Regions from separate parts of the Rhizobium sp. A37_96 genome, predicted to be linked through region 2. Evidence: predicted binding sites of a transcription regulator. Region 2 holds the regulator's gene; each other region holds the start of a gene.
The links. The regulator PhoB, encoded in region 2, activates phosphate uptake and scavenging genes when phosphate is short. The targets are predictions, from matches to a motif close to TGTCATNNANCTGTCAT.
Positions count from the first base shown of each region.

Region 1: ACQZ6J_RS05695 (phospholipase C) is a predicted target of PhoB. The motif match lies at 1,024-1,040, and genes of this name have one in related genera.
Region 3: phnC (phosphonate ABC transporter ATP-binding protein) is a predicted target of PhoB. The motif match lies at 1,093-1,109, and genes of this name have one in related genera.

Region 1 covers NZ_JBNWDS010000001.1:1,174,359-1,176,536, reverse strand. Annotated here, with positions in the region: gene ACQZ6J_RS05695 (phospholipase C) at 1-935, opposite strand, end outside; gene cysE (serine O-acetyltransferase) at 1,387-2,178, opposite strand, start outside.
Region 2 covers NZ_JBNWDS010000002.1:423,219-425,396, forward strand. Annotated here, with positions in the region: gene pstB (phosphate ABC transporter ATP-binding protein PstB) at 1-245, shown strand, start outside; gene phoU (phosphate signaling complex protein PhoU) at 297-1,010, shown strand; gene phoB (phosphate regulon transcriptional regulator PhoB) at 1,041-1,724, shown strand; gene ACQZ6J_RS08540 (GcrA family cell cycle regulator) at 1,815-2,178, opposite strand, start outside.
Region 3 covers NZ_JBNWDS010000002.1:45,679-47,856, forward strand. Annotated here, with positions in the region: gene phnD (phosphonate ABC transporter substrate-binding protein) at 1-8, opposite strand, end outside; gene phnC (phosphonate ABC transporter ATP-binding protein) at 102-956, opposite strand; gene ACQZ6J_RS06600 (pyridoxamine 5'-phosphate oxidase family protein) at 1,180-1,734, opposite strand; gene ACQZ6J_RS06605 (DapH/DapD/GlmU-related protein) at 1,829-2,178, opposite strand, start outside.

The sequences.
Region 1 (2,178 bases), on a different contig from region 2:
GGGATGTAGTCGGCGCTGTTGACTTTGGTGACGGCCGAGGTCGTCGCGCGCTTGCAGTTCGTCGTGCCGTCCGGGTTGGTCGCCGTCAGGTCGAAGCCGCCTTCGAAGAAGCCCCAGGTGATCTTGTGCTCGTTCAGCATGTCGCCGACGTTCTTGCCGTACATCAGTGCCGTCTGGCCGGCCGAGCAGACGTCGCCCGTCGGATCGAAATCGCTGATCGCGGTCCAGCCGCCATTGCCGTCGGGCACGATGCGGCCCTTGGAATAGGTGCCGTCGCTTTCCAGCGTGTAGCCGGGCGGCAGGATGGCGCCGTTGGTCTGGCCGGAGATGAGGTTCAGCGCCCCGGGGGTCGAGGGGCCGAAGTTGGTGGAGAAGGAATTGTCGTTCAGGGCATAGTGCTGGGCGTAGTTCCAGAGCGCGGTGACGGTGTTGCCGTCATAGTACCCCATGACCTGCCCCTTGGTACCGAATGCACCGGCGGCGCCCTTGGTGCCGTGGCCGGTATTGGCCGGGAAAAGGTCCATCGCGAAGTTGTTGTAGGCGGCCTGTTCGGCGGTGTAGCCGTGGTTCTGCGACTGGGTGGCCGCCTGCGTGCGGTCGAGCCGGAAGGGAGCGGCGGCATCCGCGCCGTTGGCCGGATTGGTCTTGTTCGGATTGCTGTCGAGAAGCCCGGCATTGGCCAGCGTGTTGATATCGGCCGGCGTGTTGTCGGCTGCCTTGAATGCCGGTTCGCCGTCGATGTTTGCGGCCTTGGGGTAGGTCGCGAAATAATGGTCGAAGGAGACGTTTTCCTGGAAGATAACGACAAGATGCTTGATCGGTGTCGCGGTATTCGGCACCGGCGCTAGGTCAGCGGCGCCGGCGGTGGAACAGAGCAAAACAAGGGTAAGCGCGCTGCCGGCTGCAAGGGCGGCGCGACGCGAAAGACTGGTCATGGTGATATCCTCTTCGAGTGGGGGCATCGCTCCGGCGCTTGTTGCGCCGCGCCGGGCAGAGAGAACCCTTTCGAGCTATCAACGGAGTATGACAGTTCCATGAAGGGAGCGGTGAGGGGATTCGACCTCGACCGTACCGCATCCTGCAAGTCATTGATTCTGCTGTGTTCAGCGATAAGTGCTTGGAAAGCAGCCGTGTCGTTTGTCTGCGATGCTACCTTATGTCACGGCTAAGCAGGAAAATGAGTTCCCTCATCCGCCCTCGTGGTTCGAGACGGCCCTCTGGGCCTCCTCTCCATGAGGGCTGGTCTTCCGGGACTGGGCTGGAAGAATGGCTTCGTCGTTTAGCGAATGCGTCGGAGCGGCGGCCCGCTCTACCTCATCCCGAGGTGCATTTCGGAGCAAAGCGTAGAAATGCCTCGAAGGACGAGGCGGCCACAATCCCCGGCGACTAGATGTTCTGATCCATCGTCTCGGCCGGGATTTCGTCGGCGCGGTGGATGCGGACGACGACGGCCGGCACGCCGGCGACGGTGCAATGGGGCGGTACGGCTTTCACCACGACGCTGCCGGCGGCGACCTTGCTGAAAGCGCCGACTTCGATGTTGCCGAGGATCTTGGCGCCGGCGCCGATCATCACGCCGTGGCGGATCTTCGGATGGCGGTCGCCGGTTTCCTTGCCGGTGCCGCCAAGCGTCACGTTCTGCAGGATGGAGACTTCATCTTCGATGACGGCGGTTTCGCCGATGACGATGCCGGAGCCATGATCGAGCATGATCGACGAGCCGATCTTCGCGGCCGGGTGGATATCCGGCCCGAAGACGAGCGAGACGAGGTTGGAAAGCCAGCTCGCGATTTCCCTGCGCCCTTCCGTCCAGAGCGCATGGGCGATGCGGTGCGTCTGCAGGGCATGGAAGCCCTTGAGGTTGAGAAGGGCATGCAGATAGGTGGTGCAGGCGGGATCGCGGGTGCGTACGGCGATGAGGTCCGCTTCCGTCGCCTGCAGGATTGCGGGATGCCTGCCGAGCACGTCGGACAGCAGCGAAAGCATATCGGCGTGCTCGATCCTGACGACGCAGAGGCGGGCGGCCAGCACATTGGCCAGGCTTTCGGCATCGGAGCTGCTGGCAAGCAATTGCGCCTGCAGCAACGCCGCAAGCGTCGGCTCGCGCGCCGCAAGCTCGGCGGCTTCATGACGGATCACGTCCCAGACATTCTCGACTGGGGCAGGGGTATTTTCGGC
Region 2 (2,178 bases):
TGGACGAGCCGTGTTCCGCGCTCGATCCGATCGCAACCGCAAAGGTCGAGGATCTCATTCATGAGCTGCGGGAAAATTTCACGATCGTCATCGTGACGCATTCCATGCAGCAGGCAGCCCGCGTTTCGCAACGCACCGCAATGTTCCATCTCGGCCATCTGGTTGAGGAGAACGATACCGATAAGATGTTCACCAATCCCGACGATTACCGCACGCAGGATTACATCATGGGCCGTTTTGGTTGATGATGCTGCGCGCGCGGCTCCTTTCACACAGTTCACCTTGAGGATAGAAAAATGGTCTCCACTCACATTCTCTCTGCCTATGACGAAGACCTGAAGTTCCTGACGCGCCGCATTGCCGAAATGGGCGGCCTGGCCGAGCAGATGGTCAGCGACAGCGTCCGCGCACTGGTCAACAGCGACGCCGCTCTTGCCCAGAAGGTCATCTCGGACGACGTCGTTCTCGACCATGCGGAGCGCGAAATCGGCGACAAGGCGATCGTCACCATCGCTCGCCGTCAGCCGATGGCCGCCGACCTGCGCGAGATCATGGGTTCGATCCGCATCGCCTCCGATCTGGAGCGCGTCGGCGACCTTGGCAAGAACACCGCCAAGCGCGTCATCGCCGTGCAGGGCACCGGCGTTCCGCGTCGTCTCGCCCGCGGCATCGAGCATCTCTCCGAACTGGCGCTGAGCCAGCTGAAGGAAGTTCTAGACGTCTATGCGACCCGTTCGCCCGACAAGGCCGTCTCGATCCGCGAGCGGGACGAGGAAATCGACGCCATGTACACCTCGCTCTTCCGCGAGATGCTGACCTACATGATGGAAGATCCGCGCAACATCACCACCTGCACGCATCTTCTCTTCTGCGCGAAGAACATCGAGCGCATCGGCGACCATGCCACCAACATCGCCGAGACGATCTACTACATGGCGACCGGTGCCCAGCCCGAAGGCGAGCGCCCGAAGGACGATACCGCCAATACCGTCGGCGCGGTGACGGAATAATCTGGAAGCGAAAAAGGAGACCACAGGCGCATGGTTCCGAGAGTTGCTGTTGTAGAAGACGAGGAAGCGCTGAGCGTTCTGCTGCGCTACAATCTCGAGGCCGAAGGCTTCGAGGTCGACACCATCCTCAGAGGCGATGAGGCCGAGCTGCGTCTCCAGGAGCGCATCCCCGATCTTCTGATCCTCGACTGGATGCTCCCCGGCGTGTCCGGCATCGAGCTCTGCCGCCGGCTGCGCATGCGGCCGGAGACGGAGCGCCTGCCGATCATCATGCTCACCGCCCGCGGCGAGGAAAGCGAGCGCGTGCGCGGCCTTTCCACCGGCGCGGACGATTATGTCGTCAAGCCGTTTTCGACGCCGGAGCTGATGGCCCGCGTCAAGGCGATGCTGCGGCGCGCCCGTCCGGAGGTGCTCTCCACGGTGCTGCGTTGCGGCGATATCGAGCTGGACCGCGAAACCCATCGCGTCCACCGCAAGAGCCGCGAAGTGCGGTTGGGGCCGACGGAATTCCGCCTGCTGGAATTCCTGATGTCCTCGCCGGGCCGCGTCTTCTCGCGCTCGCAGCTGCTGGACGGCGTATGGGGGCACGATATCTATGTCGACGAACGCACCGTCGACGTCCATGTCGGCCGCCTGCGCAAGGCGCTCAACTTCTCCAATATGCAGGATGTCATCCGCACCGTTCGCGGCGCGGGCTATTCCATGGAGGCCTGAGCGGCAAGGCCCGCTCAGGCATCGACATAGCGGCGGAAACAGAAAACGGGCCTCAAGGGCCCGTTTCTTTTGTCTCGGCGATGATAGATCTCAGCCGCGTGGTTGAGCCGGCCGGCGCCGTTCGTGCACGGGCTGGTAGGCCAGGCGCTGATGATAGCCGCAATAGGGCGATGCATCCGGGCTCTCGTTGCCGCAGAAGTGGAAATCGTCCTTCAGCGGATCGCCGACCGGCCACTTGCAGGTGCGCTCCGTCAGCTCCGTCAGGCCGAGGCGACGGGAGATCGGGACGACGACGTTGGAAGCCGGACGATATTGGATTTCATTGACCGTATCGACGTCGATCTCTTCCTTCAGCATGGTCGCGCCCTGCTGCCGGGCAACCACCGTGCGCGTCGCAACGCGCGAGCCGAAGCTGGCAGGGCGAGGTGCCGTGGCGTTGCGTTTCGGCGTGCGG
Region 3 (2,178 bases), 380 kb from region 2:
TTCAACATTGGGTTCGTCTCCTGATTAACCGGTGTCCCCGGATGCCTTCGGTCTAGAAGAAATGTGCCCTTGACGCGGGCTCTCGATCCCGGCCGTCCCTCTCAGAGACCGGCCAGTGCCAGCGGTTGCGGGCCGGCGGATTCGATGGCCGCGGCTTGCGCGGCCGGATCGGCGAAGTTGATGGAGGTCGACGTCATGGTCTCGTCGACGCCGGCGCCATCCTTGTCGGTGCCGTAGATTTCCTTGACGGCAGCAGCCGTCAGTTCGGACGCCTTGCCGTCGAAGACGACGCGGCCGGCGGCCATGCCGATGATGCGTTCGCAATAGTTGCGGGCCGTATCCAGCGTATGCAGGTTGGTGATGACGGTAATGCCTTCACGCTCGTTGATATCGCGCAGCGCATCCATGACGATCTTTGCGTTCAGCGGGTCGAGAGAGGCGATCGGCTCGTCGGCCAGCATCATCTTCGGCTGCTGCATCAGGGCGCGGCAGATGGCGACGCGCTGCTGCTGGCCGCCGGAAAGCGTGCCGGCCATCTGAAGGGCCGTCTGCTCGATGCCGAGGCGCTCAAGCGCCGCGATGGCCTCGATGCGTTCCTCGCGGGTGAAGACCGAGAGAAGGCTCATGATCGTCGAGCGCTGGTTGAGGCGACCGAGCATGACGTTGGTGAGCACGTCGAGGCGCGGAACGAGGTTGAACTGCTGGAAGATCATGGCGCAGTCGCGCTGCCAGCTGCGCAGCGCGCGGCCTCTGAGCTTGGAAACCTCGACGCCGGAGAAATGGATGGAGCCTGAGCTCGGATCGGCCAGGCGGTTGATCATGCGCAGCAGCGTCGACTTGCCGGCGCCGGAGCGGCCGATGACGCCGACCATCTGCCCCTGGGGTATGTCCAAAGTCACGGAATCGACAGCGAGCTTGTTTCCAAACCGGCGCGAGACATTCCTGAGTTCGAACATAGTGCTTCCCTTTCGCGGCTGCCGGGCTGCAGAAATTTCAGCGGTACCGGTGCTAGAATGGGCGCGTGCCCCAGCCTCGAAGGAAGTTTCGAAGGGGGCTGGCGCCAACCACAAGGCAACCGATTAGCCCCGCTTCATGAAGCTCCAATGTCAGTTTTGTGTAAGTGCTGTTACAATTCCCGGCGATTTTGCAAGATTAGCCGGCTGAATGCTTTCTTTGTATTTAGCCGTCAAACATGCCCGTCGGCATGCCATCCATGCTGAAGGCGTTCTTTTCGCGCCGGTATTCCTCGATGGCCTCCGGCCCTTTCGCCTTCGCCCACTGATCGAGGCTCGGCCTTTCCCCTTCATAGGAGAAGAGCGGCACGCCGAAACCGCAGGATGTCTGCACCAGATCGATATCCAGCCACACGATCTGGCGCGCACCGAGCGGCTCTTCGCCCGCATAGTGATCGTGCAGCAATTGCCGATATTCGGGAGACGATCGATGGATGATGCGGCCACGGCCGTAGAGGCGCAGGATCATCGGCGGCCCCGCGACGGCGCAGAACATGATCGTCAGCCGGCCGTCGGCCTTCATATGGGCCGACGTCTCGTTGCCGCTGCCGGTGCGGTCGAGATAGATGGCGGTGTTCGGGGAGGTGATGCGCAGGCACAGCGTTTCGCGTGGCGAAACGTTGACACGGGAATCCGATGTCGCCGATGCGGTGAAGAAAACATGTTGCCGCGCGATGAAATCGCGCAGCCGGTCGTCGATGTTTGAAAACTGCTTTGCCATGAGAGAACTCCTCCCGATCCGGGACTAGTGAGGCCGCCTGAAAGCTGGATCGCCCATCAGCGCCTTGCAAGTCCGGCTCGGGCGGAATCAGTTCTCAGGCGTCGTAGCGATCCAGAAATTCTTCCGCCGAAAGGGCGCGGAAGTCCGCGAGCGCCATGCGAAGGCGGTCGTGATCCCAGTCCCACCAGGCCAGCTTGTCCATGCGCGCGCCGACTTCGGCGGTGAAGCGCTCGCGGATCAGCTTCGCCGGCACGCCGCCGACGATGGTGTAAGGCGCCACATCCTTGGAAACGACGGCGCCCGCACCGATGACGGCGCCATTGCCGACCTCGACGCCCGGCAGGATGGTGGCGCCGTGGCCGATCCAGACGTCATGGCCGATCACGACGCGATGGTCGCGCCGCCAGCTGAAGAAATCGGTTTCCATATCGGCATCCGGCCAGT